DNA from 2 places in the Neorhizobium sp. PAMB6716 genome. Region 2 is predicted to be linked to the other one. Evidence: predicted binding sites of a transcription regulator. Region 2 holds the regulator's gene; the other holds the start of a gene.
The links. The regulator LexA, encoded in region 2, represses DNA repair genes until DNA is damaged. The targets are predictions, from matches to a motif close to TGTTCNNNNTGTGTTCNG.
Positions count from the first base shown of each region.

Region 1: the regulator LexA is predicted to act here: its motif matches at 6,512-6,529, upstream of AC4CWH_RS04470 (ATP-dependent helicase).

Region 1 is NZ_CM177835.1:933,855-943,637, forward strand. Features, by position in the region: gene AC4CWH_RS04455 (YeeE/YedE family protein) at 1-1,061, shown strand, start outside; gene AC4CWH_RS04460 (DUF2778 domain-containing protein) at 1,421-2,695, shown strand; gene AC4CWH_RS04465 (amidohydrolase) at 2,785-3,933, opposite strand; gene AC4CWH_RS04470 (ATP-dependent helicase) at 3,977-6,469, opposite strand; gene AC4CWH_RS04475 (efflux RND transporter periplasmic adaptor subunit) at 6,741-7,955, shown strand; gene AC4CWH_RS04480 (efflux RND transporter permease subunit) at 7,952-9,783, shown strand, end outside.
Region 2 is NZ_CM177835.1:1,469,236-1,479,018, reverse strand. Features, by position in the region: gene AC4CWH_RS07080 (methyl-accepting chemotaxis protein) at 1-1,512, shown strand, start outside; gene kdsA (3-deoxy-8-phosphooctulonate synthase) at 1,594-2,439, opposite strand; gene AC4CWH_RS07070 (VOC family protein) at 2,442-3,308, opposite strand; gene lexA (transcriptional repressor LexA) at 3,478-4,197, shown strand; gene AC4CWH_RS07060 (ComEC/Rec2 family competence protein) at 4,178-6,859, opposite strand; gene gltA (citrate synthase) at 7,164-8,453, shown strand; gene AC4CWH_RS07050 (permease) at 8,593-9,270, shown strand; gene AC4CWH_RS07045 (nuclear transport factor 2 family protein) at 9,368-9,751, shown strand; gene lpxB (lipid-A-disaccharide synthase) at 9,724-9,783, opposite strand, start outside.

The DNA.
Region 1 (9,783 bases), 540 kb from region 2:
TTTCGCTGTATCACGCCGCTTTTGGTTTCACGTCGGCATGGCGCGTGTTCATTGCAGAGGGCAGGGGGCGCGGACTTCGCGTGCAGATGCTGCTGCTGGCGCTTGCCGTCATCCTGTTTTTCCCGGTTCTGTCAGGCGGCACGCTGTTTGGCCATGAGGTGCGCGGCAACATTTCGCCCGCCGGTCTCGGCGTCATCGCCGGCGCCTTCATGTTCGGCGTCGGCATGCAGCTTGGCGGTGGATGTGCGTCGGGCACGCTGTTTACCGCCGGCGGCGGCAATGCCCGCATGCTGGTGACGCTGTTCTTCTTCATCGTCGGCTCGCTCTTGGGCACCATCCATTTCGACTGGTGGGCAAGCCTTCCGTCGCTGCCGCCGACCGCTCTTTTCCAGAGTTTTGGCGCACTCGGCGGCATTGTCGTCTCATTGCTGATCTTTGGCGCGATTGCCGCCATCACTGTCGTTGTGGAACGGCGCCGGCGCGGCAGTCTGGAACAGGAGCCTCTCCCTGTTCGCACCGGCTTCCAGCGTTATCTGCGCGGTCCCTGGCCACTGGTGGCCGGTGCCGTGGCACTGGTGCTCCTCAACTTCGCGACGCTTGCGATTGCCGGCCGTCCCTGGGGCATCACGTCGGCCTTTGCGCTCTGGGGCGCCAAGGGCGCGCAACTGATCGGCATTGATGTGGCGCAATGGGCCTACTGGCAGACGCCGGGCAATGCCAAGGCGCTGGCATCCAGCGTGTTTGCCGATGTCACCTCGGTCATGGATTTCGGCATTATCGCCGGCGCCATGCTGGCGGCGGCCCTTGCGGGAAAATTTGCACCCTCGCTCGATATTCCCTTGCGCTCGGTGCTTGCCGCCGTGGTGGGTGGTCTGCTTCTCGGTTACGGCGCGCGAATCGCCTACGGCTGCAATATCGGCGCCTACTTTTCCGGGATCGCATCCGGCAGCCTGCACGGCTATCTCTGGGCGATTGCTGCTTTTGCCGGAAATGTGATCGGGGTTCGTTTGCGCCCGTGGTTCTTTTTTGAACGCGTAAAAGTGCGTGGTAACGATGGATAAACCATAGAATTTCTACCGGAAATTGCGAAGGCGCGGCAAATTTGAGGCTTTGCCGTGCCTTTGTCGCATTTTCGCTAAACTTCCGGCCGTATCCGTTTATAATGGCCTTCGTACTGAAGAGGGGGCCACGTAAACACATTGGTTACCATAATTCGTCATCCTGATCGCTGTTCGGAAGAGACCGTGGGCCTGCGCCACAGGTCCGGTGTTGGTCTCTCCTTTTGTGTGCGGTGTTTTGTGCCGTGTGTTCGAGTAGCGGTAAAAGGGTGAAGCGTATCATGGCACTGGCTTTTGCGACGGAGCGATCCGTCCCACGAACCTCACGATATCCAGCCAAGACGCCCGCCACGCGCGGTCTGATGAAATATACGATGCTGATGGGGACCGGCCTTGCCGTCGGTGCCTGGATGATCGCAGCCTTGGCGACCGTGCACAGCATGGCCTCCATCCAGCCTTCCAATTTCAGCTATCAACTGCGCGCGTCGCTCGACCTTAAGCCGCTCGCTGCGCCGGTCTCGGACGAGCGCGTGATTCGCGTTGCGAAATTTTCACGCCTCTCATCCGGCGCAACACCGAAGGCCGCCCGGCTGGAGGATGCGCATTTTGCCCACCTCACAGCCACGCGAGCCGCAGCCGATAACGTCAAGGACAGCCTTTCGGTTGCATTGGCGGCGGCGGAAGATGCCAAGAAATTTGCAAGCCTTGCCGAGAAGCGCCCTGAAGGGGAGGCGGTGAAAACCGCGCTTGCTTCGGCGCTCGAAAACACCGTGCTGATTGCACCGCCCACCGAAACTGCCTGGGACGCGTCGCCCGCCGGCAATGCTGAAGGCGGCGAAGTGGAAGTGGCTGACCTGCAGAGCCCGGCGGAACTCGCCGTGGCCCAGGCGATCGGCCCGGATGAAGACGACAGCCTGCCGATGGCAGGTCCGCTGCCTGTCGGCCGGCCGCCGGCCAATGCGCTGGCGCTCGCGATGGCCAAGCCGGCCGAGCGTGCTGTCGTCAAGCCCGGCCGCACCGGCGCTCCGCAGGAAGCCGAAGAGGAAGAGCAGGAAGCCCCGCAGGCACTCGCCTTCGCCCGGCCTGAAAACCCGATGAAGAGCATAACGCCGGCTGTGCCGTGGCCCGACCGCGGCGGCTCCAAGATTGCCGTTTATGACATCACCAACGGCGTCGTTCACATGCCGAACGGCGAAAAGCTCGAAGCCCATTCCGGCATCGGCGAAATGCGCGACAACCCGAAATTCACCCATGTGAAGATGCGCGGGCCGACTCCGCCCGGCACATACAAGCTGTCCATGCGCGAGCAGCTGTTTCACGGCGTGGCCGCGATCCGCCTGACGCCGACCGATGGCGTGGCACCACTCGGCCGCACCGGTCTTCTCGCTCATAGCTACCTTCTGCGCACACGCGGCGATTCGCACGGCTGCGTCGCCTTTGCCGATTACAACCGGTTCCTGAAAGCCTTCCAGCGCGGCGAAATCACCCACATGATCATCGTCGACCGCCACAACGGCAGCATCCCGGCAACCGCCATGCGCAAGATCAACCCGCGCGGCGCACCGCCATCGACGGATGGCGGAGCGGCTGGTGAGGCCCGCCGCACGCTGGTCGATTACCTGAAAAACGACGGCTGATCCTGTTCTTCTGTCTTCACGAAAAATGCCGCAGGCCCGCAAGAGCCTGCGGCATTTTCATGTGGAGATGATGCCGTCGCGAACGATGTTCAGCCGAGAAGATCGTCGGCAATCCGCTTGAAGATGCGGGCGCCGATCGGAATCAGCGCGTCAGGAAAATCATAGGTGGGATTATGCAGGGCCGGGTGGTTTTCACCGGCGCCGAGAAAGAACATTGCCGATTTCGACACATCCGCAAACCGGCCGAAATCTTCCGATGCCCGGAATGTCTCGCCCGCCTCGTGCGGCAGGTTTTCTGCATCGAGCGCCGCGCGGATGATGTCGACGGCGTCTGCATCGTTCATGCAGTGACGAAACTCGTCGTGATAACTGAAGGAGACGGAAAGGCCATGCGCTTTGGCCGCATGCGTTGCCAGCGCCTCGGCCTTTTCCCGCACCTCCGCCATCGCATCGTCGTTCACCGTGCGCAGTGTCACCCAAAGCTCGGCAGAACCCGGCGCGATGCCGAAGGCGGGTTCGCCGACCGATACATGCGTGACGGTTGCCAGAACAAGATCGCCGCCGCGGATATCGCCCTTGCGCAGGTCCGTCAGCGCCGGAATGAGTGCTGCCACGGCCGGGGCCGGCGAGACACCGGTTTCCGGCATGGAGGCATGCGCCGTCTTGCCGCTAAAACTGATCTTCAGCCCGCAGGAGGCGCAATTGGCCGCACCCGCCCGGATCCAGCTTTTGCCGAAGGGTATACCGGGCATATTGTGCAGCGAAAACGTATAGTCCGGCGTGAGGGTTTTGAATTTTTCGTCCGCCAGAACGGCCGCGGCACCCGCTCCGGTTTCCTCCGCCGGCTGGAACAGCAGGATCACGCGCCCGGAGGCCGGGCGTTTTTTTGAGAAGGAAACGGCAAGCGCTGCAAGCGTCGCCATATGCCCGTCATGGCCGCACATGTGGCCCTTGCCGGCGATCTGCGATCGATACGGCAGGTCGCTTGACAGCTCTGCGATCGGAAGCGCATCCAGTTCGGCACGAAACATAATGGTCGGACCGGCATCGGCGCCTTTGAACACCGCAGCGACACCCGTACCGCCAAGCCCGGTGACAATTTCGTCCGGCGATACGCCCTTCAGAAACCGCACCACCTCCGCTGCCGTCTCATGCTCCTCGCCGGACACCTCCGGCATGGCATGAAGATGCTGCCGCCACTTGGCAAGCTCCACAAAATCGCTTTCGGCAAGGTTCATGCGGGCGGTCCTTTTCTGCCAGCTCGGGGGAAGCGAGAGAGGGTTAGCTGACCTTCTCCACAAACCCGTCCAGCACGCGTTTCTGGCCGGCCCTGTCGAAATCGATGGTCAGCTTGTTGCCTTCGATGGAGGCGACGTGGCCGTTGCCGAATTTTATGTGGAAGACGCGGTCGCCGACCGTAAATTTCGACGGCGTGGTGGCGACCGATTTGGCCACCAGTTCGCCATCGATGGTGCGTGCCTTCGGGCCGCTTTCGCCGTAGCCGATGCGCTCCACCGCATGGCCGGAGCGGCTGCCCCAGTTGTCGCGGGTGGCATCGGTCTTGTTGGCCTGGGCGCGTTTCCAGCCGGGGGTCGAGTAGGAGTTCTGGAAAGGTTCGGCCTTGTCGAAGCGCGATTGGCCATAACCGCCGCGCCCGCCATAACCGCCGTAACCGGTATCGGCGGCGGCGGCCACGTCCACGTGGGCTGCCGGCAGTTCATCGAGGAAGCGCGAGGGCATGGTGGATTGCCAGAGCCCGTGGATGCGCCGGTTGGAAACGAACCAGATGTGGCAGCGGCGTTTTGCGCGGGTGATGCCGACATAGGCGAGACGGCGTTCTTCCTCCAGCCCCGAGCGGCCGCCTTCATCCAACGCGCGCTGGTGCGGAAACAGGCCTTCTTCCCAGCCGGGCAGGATCACGGTTTCGAATTCCAGACCCTTGGCCGAATGCAGCGTCATGATCGAGACGGCATCGAGGTTTTCGTTCTGCTCGACATCCATCACCAGAGAGACGTGCTCGAGGAAGCCGCGCATGCTCTCGAACGCCTCCATCGAGCGGATGAGTTCCTTCAGGTTGTCGAGGCGGCCGGGCCCTTCGGCGGATTTGTCGTTTTTCCACATGTCGGTATAGCCCGACTCTTCGAGGATCTGCTCGGCAAGCTCGGTATGGGGCGTGTTTTCCAGCCGCTCGCTCCAGCGGGCAAAGCTTTGCACCACATCGAACAGCGCCTTGCGCGCCTTCGGCTTCAACTCGTCCGTCTCGATGATATCGCCGGCGGCAGACAGCATCGGAATGTCGCGAGCGCGGGCATAGTCATGCAGGTTGCGCACGGTGGTGTCGCCAAGGCCGCGTTTCGGCGTATTGATGATGCGCTCGAAGGCGAGATCGTCGGCCGGCTGGCAGACGAGGCGGAAATAAGCCATCGCATCGCGGATTTCGAGCCGCTCGTAAAAGCGCGGGCCGCCGATGACGCGGTAGTTGAGGCCAAGTGTCACAAACCGGTCTTCGAACTCGCGCATCTGGAAGGAAGCGCGCACGAGGATCGCAATGTTGTTGAGCGCATGGCCGGAGCGTTGCAGCTGCTCTATCTCTTCGCCAACGGCGCGGGCTTCCTCTTCCGAATCCCAGGCGGCGTGAACGATCACCTTTTCGTCATCGGGATCTGTGCGCTCGGTAAAAAGCGTCTTGCCGAGGCGGCCTTCGTTATGGGCAATCAGATGGCCGGCAGCGCCGAGAATATGTTCGGTGGAGCGGTAGTTGCGCTCGAGACGGATGACCTTGGCGCCCAAAAAGTCCTTCTCGAAGCGCAGGATATTGTCCACCTCCGCGCCGCGCCAGCCATAGATCGACTGGTCGTCATCGCCGACGCAGCAGACGTTTTGCGGCACGTCTTTCGGGCGCTGGGCGAGCAGCCTCAGCCACATATACTGCGCGGTATTGGTGTCCTGATACTCGTCCACCAGGATGTAGCGGAATTTCTGGTGGTACTCGCGCAGGATATCCGGGTTGCGGCGAAAAATGTCGATCGGGTGCAGCAGAAGATCGCCGAAATCGCAGGCGTTCAGCGTCTTCAGCCGGCCCTGATAGGCGGCGTAAAGCTCGCGGCCCTTACCATTGGCAAAGGCGCGCGCATCGCCCTCGGGAATGTCCTTCGGCGTCAGGCCCTTGTTCTTCCAGGTGTCGATCATGCCGGCGAACTGGCGGGCCGGCCAGCGCTTGTCATCAAGGCCTTCGGCCTGGATCAGCTGCTTGATCAGCCGGATCACGTCATCGGTGTCGAGAATGGAGAAATCGGAGCGAAGACCGGCGAGTTCCGCATGGCGGCGCAGGATCTTGACGCCGATGGAGTGGAAGGTGCCGAGCCACGGCATGCCCTCGACGGCGCCGCCGACGAGAACGCCAATGCGCTCCTTCATCTCGCGCGCTGCCTTGTTGGTGAAGGTGACGGCCAAGATCTGGCTCGGATAGGCGCGGTTGGTCGCCAGAATATGGGCGATGCGGGTGGTCAGCACCCGCGTCTTGCCGGTGCCGGCGCCGGCGAGCACCAGAACCGGGCCATCCATGCTTTCCACGGCGTCGCGCTGTTCCGGGTTGAGGCCGGAGAGATAGTCGGGCATCCGGTGCTGGTCCCGCGCGGCCATGGCGCGGGCGGCAAGGCCAAGCCCACCCGGCGCCGGTGTTGCTGCACCGGCAGGCGGGGCGGCAGGCTTCTGGCGTGGCGTGTGATCCGGCTCTTCGTCGAAGAACGGAATATCGTCAAAACTGTTCGTCATCAGGCCAATCTAATGATTTGCGAAGAACATGGCCATAGAGCATGTTCTGCTTTTATTCCAGCCTGCCGCCTCAGCGATGGAGAAAAGCCGGGCAGATCGGCAGGTTTTCAACCGGTTAGCCCCTCAAGGCATTTGATTAAGCGCCGTTCACGCCGGTGTGAAAATCCGTTAGGTTACAATTCGGCAAGGTTGGCAATCTGGCATTGCTTAAGTCCTTGCTAAACGTGATACTTTGACTTGTAAGATCTCATCCTCCCCATCGGAGTGCCGAATGCGCATCTGGAAGCAATTGCTCCTCAGTCTCGTCATGCTGTTTGCAGGTCTCTGTCTATGGCTTTTCGTCAGTCCAGATGCGGGCCATGCGCTTGTGCGTATGGGCGTTCCGCAACAGGCCGTGGCGCTTGTCCAGCCCGGCGTGGCTGGAAACGGCAGCAACAATGGCGGTTCCGATTCGGGCGCGCAGCCGGCAAGGGCCGGTGGCCAAGGTGGTCAGGCAGGGCAGGGCGGCAGGGGACAGGGTGGTCAGCGTGCGCCGCTGGTCGTCACCCGTACCGTTGTGATGGACAAGGTCAACGACCGTTTGAACGCCATCGGAAGCGGCACCGCCATCCAGTCTGTCGTTGTTATGCCGCAGGCGAGCGGCACAATTGATGAGATCCTTGTCGCCTCCGGCCAGAAGGTCAAGAAGGGCGAGGTTCTGGCGCGTCTCGATGACGAGGAACAGAAGATCGAGCTGGACAAGGCTCGCGTCTCGCTGCGCAGTGCGGTTGAAAAGTCCAGCTCCTATCGCAACCTGCAATCGGTCGCGCGGCTTGACGTGCTCGACGCACAGATTGCCGAGGAATCGGCAAAGCTTGCTGTCAGCACTGCCGAGTTCAATCTACGCCGTCGCGATATTCTGGCCCCGATCGATGGTATTGCCGGTATCGTCGCCATCAATGTCGGCGACAACGTTACCACCCAGGCCAGCGTCGTGACGCTCGATGACCGCTCGGAAATCCTGGTGGATTTCTGGGCGCCAGAGCGCTTCGTCACGGCCATCACGCCGGGCATGGCGGTGGAAGCCACCTCGATCAGCCGTCCCGGACAGGTGTTTGCCGGCAAGGTGGAAAGCATCGATAACCGCGTGGATGCGGCAAGCCGCACCATTCGCGTGCGTGCCCGCATCGACAACCAGACCGATGTTCTGCGGGCCGGCATGTCCTTTGCCGTCTCGATGCGCTTTGAGGGCGAAACCTTCCCGGCCGTCGATCCGCTTTCGGTGCAATGGGATGCCGAAGGCGCCTATGTCTGGAAGATCGAGGCCGACAAGGCAGCCAAGGTGCGTGTCGCCATCATCCAGCGCAATCCCGATATGGTGCTGGTGAATGCGGATCTGAAACCGGAAGACAGGATCGTCATCGAAGGCCTGCAGCGCGTGCGCGAAGGCCAGCCGGTGCGCCTGCAGGGGACTGGCGAAAAACCGGCAGAGGTGGCGCGTCAATGAGCGATAATTCAGACCTGAAGATCGAGGATTCCAAGGCCACCTTCACGGCGCTTTTCGTGCGCCGTCCCATTCTGGCCGCCGTCATCAACACGCTGATCGTCGTGGCCGGCCTTGCCGCGCTCGTGGGCGTTGAGGTGCGCGAACTGCCCGACGTCGACCAGCCGGTGATTACCGTGCGCACGACCTATGATGGCGCCGCCCCGCAGACGGTGGACCAGGAACTGACCCAGGTCATCGAAGGGGCCGTGGCGCGCGTGTCCGGTCTCAAGGGCCTGTCGTCGGAATCGCAGTTCGGCGCCAGCCGCGTTACCATGGAATTTAACGATACGGTGGATCTGGCTGTTGCCGCAAACGACGTGCGCGATGCCATAGGCCGCATTTCCGATCAGTTGCCGGAAAGCGCTGACGATCCGCGCATCGTCAAGGCCGATTCGGATTCGCAACCGATCATGCGATTGGCCGTCACCTCCTCCACGCTCTCCATGGAAGACCTGACGCTTCTCGTCGACAACGAAATCAGCGACCGGCTGGCGGCCGTCGAAGGCGTGGCCGACGTCGAGCTTTACGGCGACCAGGAGAAGATCTTTCGTGTCGACATCAATCAGGCAGCGCTTGCAAGCCGCGGGCTGACGGTGGCGGATGTGTCGGGCGCGCTTTCCAGTGCAGCGCTGGACGTGCCGGCAGGCTCGCTCACCAGCCGCACGCAGGATATCGTTGTGCGCGCTACGGCAAACCTGTCCACGCCGGCCGATTTTGAAAACGTGCTGATCAAGGACAATATCCGCCTGCGCGATGTGGCAGGCGTTACGCTGGGTCCGGATGACGGCACTACGACTTTGCGCTCGAACGGCGTGCAGGGCGTCGGCCTTGGCATCATCCGCCAGGCCCAGTCGAATACGCTCAACATTTCGACAGGCGTTGCGGCCGCCGTTGCCTCCCTGCAGGCGGCAATGCCGGAGGGTACGCGTATCGTCATCACCTCCGATGATGCCACCTTCATTCGCGGCGCGCTGCACGAGGTGGAACTGGCGCTCGGCCTTTCGGCGCTGATCGTGGTGGCCGTACTTTACCTCTTCCTGCGAGATTGGCGCGCCACGCTCATTCCGGCGCTCACCATGCCCGTTGCCCTCATCGGCACGCTGTCGGCCATCTATCTCGTCGGCTTTTCCATCAACATCCTGACGCTTCTCGCCATCGTTCTTGCAACCGGTCTTGTGGTTGATGATGCGATCGTGGTGCTCGAAAACATCGTGCGGCGGCGAACGCAGGGGCTGGGGCCTCGCGCGGCCGCCATTCTCGGCACGCAGGAAGTGTTTTTCGCGGTTCTCGCAACAACGGCCACGCTTGCTGCCGTCTTCATTCCGCTCTCCTTCCTGCCCGGCCAGCTCGGCGGCCTGTTCCGCGAATTCGGTTTCGTGCTGGCGCTTGCCGTCGGCCTCTCGTCGATCACCGCGCTGACGCTCTGCCCAATGCTGGCCTCGCGCATGCTGACAAAACCGATGGTGGAGCCGAAGGGTCTGCTCGCCGGTTTCGGCAATCTGTTTGCCGCCACCTATGCCCGCACGCTGCAGTTCTGCATGAATGCACCTGTTGTGGTCATTGCCGTCTGCGCCGTCATCATGGGCGCCGCCTATGTCGCCTTCGGGCTTGTCACCAGCGAGCTGACACCGCGCGAGGATCGCTCGATGGTGATGATGCGCGCCACGGCACCGCAGGGGGTCAGTCTCGAATATACGCAGGACCAGTTGCAGCGGGTGGAGGAAAACCTGCAGCCGCTGATCGATTCCGGCGAAATCCGCAATCTGTTTTCGATTTCCGGCATGGGCGG
Region 2 (9,783 bases):
TCGACGCTTGCGCCACAGTTGAAACAGCAATTGGCCAGCAAGGTTCAGCCGAGCGCCGAAACCTTTTGGTCCCTCCTCGACGGAGATTACAAAAGCGCCATTTCCTCAGGCGATGCCCAGCGCATTCGCGCGGCCGTCAATGCGCTGAAGACAGCCTTCCAGGCGCACCGCGCCGATGTGGATGCATTGGTGACAGCCGCCAATGACCGGCTTTCCGGCGCTGAAAAACAGGCGGCCGAGGAAACCTTCACGCAGAGCCTTGCCTCTTATGTCGCGGCGGCTGCTGCCATGGGCCTGCTGATCGCAGGTCTCATTGCCATGAACCGGCGTGCCATAAAGCCGCTTCGCGGCATGCGCGACTATATGAGCATCCTGGCCGGCGGCGATTATTCACGGCCCGTACCCTATGACGGACGCGGTGACGAAATCGGAGAAATGGCGGCGGCCGTGACAGTGTTTCGCGAAAACGCGCAGGAGCGGATCGCCGCACGGCGCCGGCAGGAAGAGGAGCGCGAACGGGGCATGACCGCCGAACGGGCCGAGCACGCCCGCCGCGCCGAGGAAGACGCCACCCGCGCGCGTGTGATCGAGGCCTTGAGCGCCGGCCTTGAACGGCTGGCCAAGGGTGATCTCACCACCCGGCTCTCGGTGCCGTTTTCCGCCGACTATGAAAAACTGCGGCGTGAATTTAATGCAAGCCTGCAGACGCTTGAGGAAACGCTGGGTGAAATCGGCGAGGCGATGCACGCCGTGCAGACGGGCGCCACCAGTATTGCCGGCGGCACTGACGCCCTGTCGCGGCGCACCGAAGAGCAGGCCTCGTCGCTGGAAGAGGCAGCCTCAGCACTTGCCGAGATCACCACCACCGTGCGCACAACCACAGACCGTGCGCGCGAGGCCAATAACCGCATGGTGCAGACGAGAACGAGTGCCGAAACCTCCAATGCCGTGGTGCGCGAGGCGGTGGATGCCATGGCAAAGATTGAAGGGTCATCCACCCAGATCCGCCAGATCATCAGCGTGATCGATGAAATTGCCTTCCAGACCAACCTTCTGGCCCTCAATGCCGGCGTCGAGGCGGCCCGTGCCGGCGAAGCGGGCAAGGGTTTTGCCGTGGTGGCCCAGGAAGTGCGCGAGCTTGCCGGCCGTTCCGCCAGCGCCTCGCGAGAAATCCGCGAGCTGATCGACACCTCGTCAAAGCAGGTGGGCGCGGGCGTCGCCCTTGTCAATCGCACCGGCCTTTCGCTCGAAGATATCGAACGCCAGGTGCAGGCGGTGAACGATCTTATCGCGGCCATCGTCTCGGCAGCCGGTGAACAGTCCCATGCGCTGGCAGAGGTCAGCGAGGCGGTGAACCGGATGGACCAGGTAACCCAGCGCAATGCTTCGATGGCTGAAGAGACAAGTGCGGCCTGCGGCGATCTCAACGGCCATACCGCAACGCTTGGGCAGCATCTGTCCCGGTTTACGGTCGGCCAGCAAAAGGCAAGCCGTTACCGGATGGCGTCTTAAGGCACAACCGAGCCAGACATCGGCATACTCAACAAGGGGCGGCTCTTAGGCCGCCCCTTGTTCGTTCAGCAAAATACCGCTTCAGGACTTGGCGACGGCGTCAAACGCCAGCAGCTTTTCCAACAGGCCCTTCAGGTTTTTGAGATGCACCATGTTCGGGCCATCGGACGGGGCGTTGTCGGGATCGTCATGCGTTTCGATGAAGACACCGGCCACGCCGACGGCGACGGCTGCCCGTGCCAGTGTCTCGACGAATTCCCGCTGTCCGCCGGTCGAGCCGCCCTGCCCGCCCGGCTGCTGCACCGAATGGGTTGCATCGAAAATGACCGGCGCGCCGAGGGACGCCATGATCGGCAGCGAACGCATATCGGAGACAAGCGTGTTATACCCGAACGATGCGCCGCGCTCGCACAGAAGCACATTGGGATTGTCGCTTTCGGTGAACTTGGCGAGCACGTTCTTCATGTCCCAAGGCGCCAGGAACTGGCCCTTCTTGACGTTGATGACGCGGCCCGTTTTTGCCGCCGTAACCAGAAGATCCGTCTGACGGCAGAGGAATGCCGGGATCTGCAGGATGTCCACAGTCTCGGCCACCACGGCGCATTGTTCTTCCGTGTGGATATCGGTCAGCACCGGAAAGCCGAACTCGGCCTTGAGATCGGCAAAGATCTCCATGGCCGTCTCAAGCCCGATGCCGCGTTTGCCCGCAATCGAGGTGCGATTGGCCTTGTCGAAGGAGGATTTGTAGACAAGGCCGATGCCGAGATCATCGCAGATTTCCTTGACGGCGCCGGCCATCATGAAGGCGTGGTCGCGGCTTTCCATCTGGCAGGGGCCGGCGATCAGCGACAGGCGGCCGGTGTTTGAAAAAACGACGCGGGCCGAACCCTCGCCGACGGATACCTCTGCATTGGCTGTGACGGCCATGATCACTCCTCAAACACGAAAGCAGCGCCCTGACCGGGGGCTGCGGCAACGACGATGCGCGTGCCTCTTTTCTTAAAGGCCACGTCATTAGCAGCAAGGCAATCTGCTGTCACGGCAAGATCAGAGGTGGCAAACACCAGGGCAGCGCCGCAAAGCCCGCCGGCGGATGGGGAGAGATCAATGCCGAGTTCGTCCGCAACACTCTGCCGCGACGACAGCGCAACATGTCCATTCCGCGCCTGAAAGACATGACCCGAGGCATCCGCAACTGCTTTGGTTTCCAATACAGTCTCGAGAACAGGCAGCGCAGCGATCGGATCATCTGCGGCAAGCCACACGCCCCGCAACCCGACCACGCCGTTTTGATGCCGCTCCAGATGCGCCCTGTCGGCCGGCAAGGGATTAAGCCGCTCGCAGGCGAACAGGAAAAATTCGGGAGATCCGGTTTCGGCGAAGGCCAGCCTGAAGCGTGCGATCACCTCATGCCCGTCCGCCGTCAGCGCCGCGCGGGAAAATTCAAGGATCTCGCCGGCGGACCGACCTGCTCCGACAAACCGCGTGTGGTCTCCATCGGCATCCGGCGAAGCGACCACGAGGCCAGAAAATCCATCGTCCCCACAGGCGGCACGGAAGGCGAGATCTCGCCCGGTAAAGACGTTGCCCTCTCCTGCCGTGCGTTCGGCAACAGCGCGGTCGCGGATCGCCAATGGCTCCAGATACAGGCCATCGGAGAGAAACACGCAGGCATTCTGCGTCCCAAACGGATGCTGCGCATCCGGCGCCACGGTAAAACCGAGCGTCCCCAGCCGCTGGCGCGCCACCGCCAGCGTGCAGACGGGCATGACAAGATGATCGAGCGGGCGGACCATGATTCTCTCCTTCAACGATGCGGGCGGCAGTGTAGCGCCGGATAAGCGCTTGAATATCCCGCACGCTTTCAGCAATCAGCGTTTTATCCCCGGCTTTTGAGGGCTTGCGGAACACATATGGAACATATAGTGTCTGTTCTGGATTTGTTTCCACTTCGAGGTTGTCTTCATGCTCACACGCAAACAGCAGGAACTGCTCCTGTTTATTCACGAACGGATGAAGGAATCCGGTGTACCGCCCTCGTTCGACGAGATGAAGGATGCCCTCGATCTGGCGTCGAAATCGGGCATCCACCGCCTGATTACCGCGCTTGAGGAGCGTGGCTTCATTCGACGGCTGCCGAACCGGGCGCGGGCGCTTGAGGTGATCAAGCTGCCGGAATCCTATTCGCCGCCGGCCCAGCCGCGTCGCGGGTTTTCGCCCAGCGTCATCGAAGGCAGCCTCGGCAAGCCGCCGGCCACACGCCCTGCCCCGCCAGCTCCGGCTGTCGAAGAATATACGGGCTCTGCCACCGTTCCCGTCATGGGGCGTATTGCTGCCGGCGTGCCGATCTCGGCCATCCAGAACAATACCCATGCCATCAGCGTGCCGATCGAGATGCTGGGCACCGGCGAGCATTACGCGCTGGAGGTAAAGGGCGACTCGATGATCGAAGCCGGCATCATGGATGGCGACACGGTGATCATCCGCAATGGCAGCACGGCGACGCCCGGTGATATCGTCGTGGCGCTTGTCGATGACGAGGAAGCGACGTTGAAGCGCTTTCGCCGCAAGGGCGCCTCGATTGCGCTTGAAGCGGCCAACCCCGCTTACGAGACCCGCATTTTCGGGCCGGACCGGGTGAAAATCCAGGGCAAGCTTGTCGGCCTCATCCGCCGTTACCACTAAGCAGTTCGAAAACCGGTTGCGGCAACGTTTCGTCAAAGATGCGCTGCCGCCAATCATAGGTTCGGTGAACGCTCCAGGGGCGTTTGTTGCCGATGCTTGCGCCGGTTGCCTGCCAATCCCGGCGGTGACTGCTTCCGGCAAATCGGATTTCAAGGGCTCCTGTCTTGCGTAGCGTCGATTCCGTCAGCATCAGCGCGCCGGAGCGGCAGGTTTCGAATCGGGCACGGGCGGCAATCACGACGTCGGCCGTATCGCAGGCGGTTCCCGCATAACGCGGGTCATCGATGGTGGCGATTCGCACTTTTTCCAGCGAACGGGCAAAACAGCCGAGAGCGGCAATGCAGGTGAATTGACCGGGAGGAGCGCTGGTCAGGGCTTTGTCCATGGCAGTGGCAGCCGCTCGCTGCTCCTCTTTGGTCAAGGGCGGATCTGGTGGCTTTCGGGGGGAAACGCCTGTCTCGGTTCGGCCAGAGTTCAAGTGAATCGCGTCAGCGTCTGATGGGCCTGCTCCGTGTCCTTCCTCGGGAACGACCGCGCGGATGTCTGTGGCGATCTCTGATTCGGGCGTGTCTGCATCGGCTCCCGTCTGGCGGCTGTGTGCTGCATCGGCGCCGGGTTGTGCATGAGCGCTCTTCGCGGTGCCGGGTGGTAAGTCTTGCGGTTTTGCCGCGGTGTTGCGCCGGGGCATGATCGGCGCAAGCGTATTGTCGATGATGAGGGCATTCTGCCACTGGCGATAGATGAAATCGGGTGGTGTCCGGCGGTTGGTGGCGGCCGTCTGTCCGTCGATGAGAGCGACGAGGCTTGCGTCTTCAGAAATCAAGAGGCTTGGACGCGGGGCATCGTCAGGCCAGAACGACAAAATGAGTGCTGCCGCCATGACCGGCAGGCCGAACAGTTTTAGCCGTGTGCGCAGGAGGACCAGAATCAGAAAGCCGAGCGAGGCTATGGGCAGGAACCAGCCATGCTGCCGCCCAACCGGGGCGTCTCCTCCCCAACCCGCCACCGTCTCGGCAACGGAGATAACCAGCTCAACGCCAAAACCCATCAGTTTCAGGAACGGCGCCTCCAGCCCGAACGGCATCAGCAGCATGGCAAGCATGCCGAAGGGCATGACGATCAGCGATATGATCGGCATGGCCGCGAGATTGCCGGCAAGGCCATAAGTGGCGACGCGGTGGAAGTGGGAAACGGAGAAGATCGAGGTGGAGAGTGCGCCGATGAGCGAGGTCAGCACCACGCCGGCGACCATGCTGGAGAGAGCGGCGGTGGCGGCAAGCAGTGCCGGACGGCGCGCGGCAAGCGGATCATGCGGATCGCCATGAATACTCGACCAGGCGGCGTAACCTGCGACAAGTGCGGCCGTTGCGGAAAACGACATCTGGAAGCTGGGACCCAGCACTGCCGAGGGTGTCAGGACCAGGATGACGAGTGCCGAGAGCGCCACATTGTGCAGGCTGATCGAGGGACGGTCGAACAGCACCGAGGCCAGCATGATCACCATCATCACATAGGCGCGCTCGGCCGAAACACCGAAACCGGAAATGAGATAATAGGCCGTCACCATGGCCAGCGCGCCGATAGCTGCGATCTTTTTGACGGGAAACCGCTGCGCAAAGCCGGCAAACAGGCTGAACACCATTCGCGCGCCGACAAAAAAGATGCCGGCCGCCAGCGCCATGTTAAGCCCGGAGATTGCCACGATATGGGCAAGCCCCGCGACCCGCAGCGCCTCGATGGTCTTTTCCGAGATTGCACGACGCTCATCGGTGACGATGGCGGCGGCAAAAGCCCCGGCATCACCGGGAACCACGGCGCGGATGCGGGTTCCGATGTCGCTTCGCAGTTCAAACAGCTTGCCAAGGATGCGCGTCGACCAGTTTTCATGCGTGCCGATGCCGACCTGCGGCGACCCATAGAAAAAGCCAACGGCGCCGATGCCTTGAAAATAGGCAGAAAAGGCAAAGTCGGCGAGCCCGGGCAGAGCCGGTCCCGAGGGTGGGGAAAGCCGTGCCCTGCCGGCAATCCGCGTCCCCGTCTCATAGGCTTCGTGTGCGGTGCGGGAAAGCAAGACGGCGCGTTCCGGCGGACGGGCAATGACGGGGGCAGCGGTTGTCAAAATGCGCACCGTATAACGCCAGCGCCCGCCGGCCGCCGCCTCGCGTTTTTCCACGAGACCTTCAATCTGCGTGGTCACCGGCGTGTCGAGGATCGTCGTTCGGTTGCGCAGGCTTTCGATCTGCGCAAGGCCCGCACCGGCGCAGATCAATCCGGGCATCATGAGCGCTAGGGAAAAGCCGCGGCGCCCGGCCCGACCAAGCAAGATCGCGGTCATAATCAGCGGCAGTGCCAAGAGGCCAAAGCCAGCGGGTGGCGGCTCCGCAAGTGAGAGCCAGACGATTGCGCCAAGCCCTATAAATACGGGCACGAGGAGGAAATGGCGGCCGTGCGCCTCCTCTTCGGCGACAAGGTTTGCGAGCTTTTGGCGCCAGCCAGGATGTTCACTTTCCCGTGCGTCGAGAAACCCATCATCGAGGTCGCGGTTATCCTCGGCAAGGCGTGCGGGTAGCTGCGGCGAAATGGCTGCGGGTAACCTCAGGCCGCGCGAAAACGCCATCGCCTCACGCGATGATTCGCCTGGCGAGACGTCCACCTCAGCCACACATCCTCCCGGGAAAAAGCATCATTCCCCTTTAACCGAAAGACAACCTGCACCTGTTTAACTTGTCCGGTCAATTGCAGCATCCGCCACGGTTGACCGCCCGCCTTGATTGGATCGATTTAATCGCGCCAAACTGCCAGAATGTGGTCTTGCCAGGCCGCGACGCCGCTTTATCGCCTCGGCTTTCGCGCTGCACAATTACCCGCGCCAAGTGCTTGGCAGCACGCTTTAGATCATATAGCTACTTTCAGAGGCTTCACTCATCTGGCGCGTTTCGCGCCATTCCGCCCATCGGAGGATCAGTATGACGGACACAAGCGCACATCTGGGATTGGGAGATAAAACGGTCGACCTGCAGGTCAAGAAGGGCACGATCGGGCCTGATGTGATCGACATCGGCGCACTCTACAAGAACACCGGCGCCTTCACCTACGACCCGGGTTTCACCTCGACCGCATCCTGCGAATCCAAGATCACCTTCATCGATGGCGACGAAGGCATTCTGCTGCATCGCGGTTACCCGATCGAGCAGCTGGCTGAACACGGCGACTTCCTGGAAACCTGCTATCTGCTGCTGTACGGCGAACTGCCGACGGCTGCCCAGAAGAAGGATTTCGATCACCGCGTCACGCACCACACCATGGTGCATGAGCAGATGAGCCGCTTCTTCACCGGTTTCCGCCGCGACGCCCACCCGATGGCCGTCATGGTCGGCACGGTTGGCGCACTTTCGGCTTTCTATCACGATTCCACCGACATCACCGATCCGCACCAGCGCATGGTCGCTTCGCTGCGCATGATCGCCAAGATGCCGACGATCGCTGCGATGGCCTATAAGTACCATATTGGCCAGCCGTTCGTTTATCCGCAGAACAATCTCGATTACGCCTCGAACTTCCTGCGCATGTGTTTTGCCGTGCCGTGTGAAGAGTACAAGGTGAACCCGGTTCTGGCCCGCGCCATGGACCGCATCTTCATCCTGCATGCGGATCACGAGCAGAACGCCTCCACCTCGACGGTGCGTCTGGCCGGTTCATCGGGTGCAAACCCGTTTGCCTGCATCGCAGCCGGCATTGCCTGCCTCTGGGGCCCGGCTCACGGTGGCGCCAATGAAGCCGCCCTCAACATGCTGATGGAAATCGGCACGCCGGACCGTATTCCGGAATACATTGCCCGCGCCAAGGACAAGAACGATCCGTTCCGCCTGATGGGCTTTGGCCACCGCGTCTACAAGAACTACGATCCGCGCGCCAAGATCATGCAGAAGACCACGCATGAAGTGCTGAACGAGCTTGGCCACAAGGATGACCCGCTTCTGCAGGTTGCCATGGAGTTGGAAAAGATCGCGCTCACTGACAGCTATTTTGTCGAAAAGAAGCTCTATCCGAACATCGACTTCTATTCGGGCATCACGCTGAAGGCGATGGGTTTCCCCACCACCATGTTCACGGTTCTCTTCGCGCTTGCCCGCACCGTCGGCTGGATTGCCCAGTGGGCCGAAATGATCGAAGATCCGCAGCAGCGCATCGGCCGCCCGCGCCAGCTTTACACGGGCGCTGCCCAGCGCGATTACGTGCCGGTCTCCAAGCGCTAAGACCCGTTTCGGACAGAGATCATACCATCAAAGCCCGCGAAATTTTCGCGGGCTTTTTCGTATCGGGATGATTCTTCCGCCCGGTCGAACTATCGTGTCGGCAATCGCAGTGGACGCTGCAGGATACCGGAGGAAACCCATGGATTTCATGAAGCTGCTGAAGTCTCTTGAAGAGCTGCTTTACGAGGTGGTCTCCTGGCTCGTCTTCTATCCGCTGACCATGTGGCGTTCGCTCGTCACGCCGCTTGACATGATGCGCTACGCCGATGAGGAACTGGCAGACCGGCCGCAGGACCAGTACGACGATACGCTAAGCCCGCCGCTTTTCCTGCTGCTGACGCTCCTGTTAGCCGAGACAATTTCCCACGCCATTCCGTCTCTCTACGATGATTCGACGCTTCCACCGATTTTGTCATCCACTGCCAATCTGCTGATCGCCCGCGGGGTGATCTTCAGCGTCTTGCCGCTCGTCATGGCCGTTACGCTGGTGAGACGCAAGAAAGTCCGGTTGACGCGGGCAACACTGCGGCCACCGTTCTACAGCCAATGTTATGTGGCGGCGCTGTTCGTTTTGGTGGCCGGTATCGGTCTTAATCTCATGCTCATCCCGCACCAGGCGGGGCTCGTCACCGGCGCCGTTCTCTTTGCCCTGGCGATTTTCTGGTATGGACAGGCTCAGGTGCGATGGTTCAAGCAAGACCTGGACATCACCACGGCTGCGGGTGTCGGCTTGTTTGTCGGCCGTTTCCTGATCGGCGTTCTCGTGATCCTTGCGGTCGCATTAGCGATCGGATGGAGCTTGAAAAGTTGGAAATGATGGTGCTGCCTGGAAGCGTTCAACAGGCGCCTGACACGAGACTGCGCGCTAAAAGTTCGACAGTTGCCGTGACGCGGCCGGCAAAAGAGGCAGCCTGATGGCGAAGACGACAGCGGAGAATATCGTTGCCCTCGAGCGCAGTCTGCATCGAGCGGACGTCCGAACCGACCCGCGCGAGGTCGCAGGCCTTCTCGCCGAAAACTTCATCGAATTCGGCAGTTCGGGACGGATCTTCGACAAACAGATGACCGTGGCGGCTCTTGCTGCGGAAGACCCGACGGATGGCGGATCGTCGTTACAGGCACAGGACTTTGCCGTGCAGGAACTCAGCGTCGATGTCCTGCTGGTCACTTATCGGATCAACCGACTGGCGACGCAGGCGCAGGCGGCGCGCCAAACCCTCAGAAGTTCAATCTGGAAGCGGATCGATAACCGCTGGCAGATGGTGTTTCATCAGGGAACAATTGTTCCCGACGCATGACCGCGCCGCGCCAGAACCTCCAGCACCAGGCC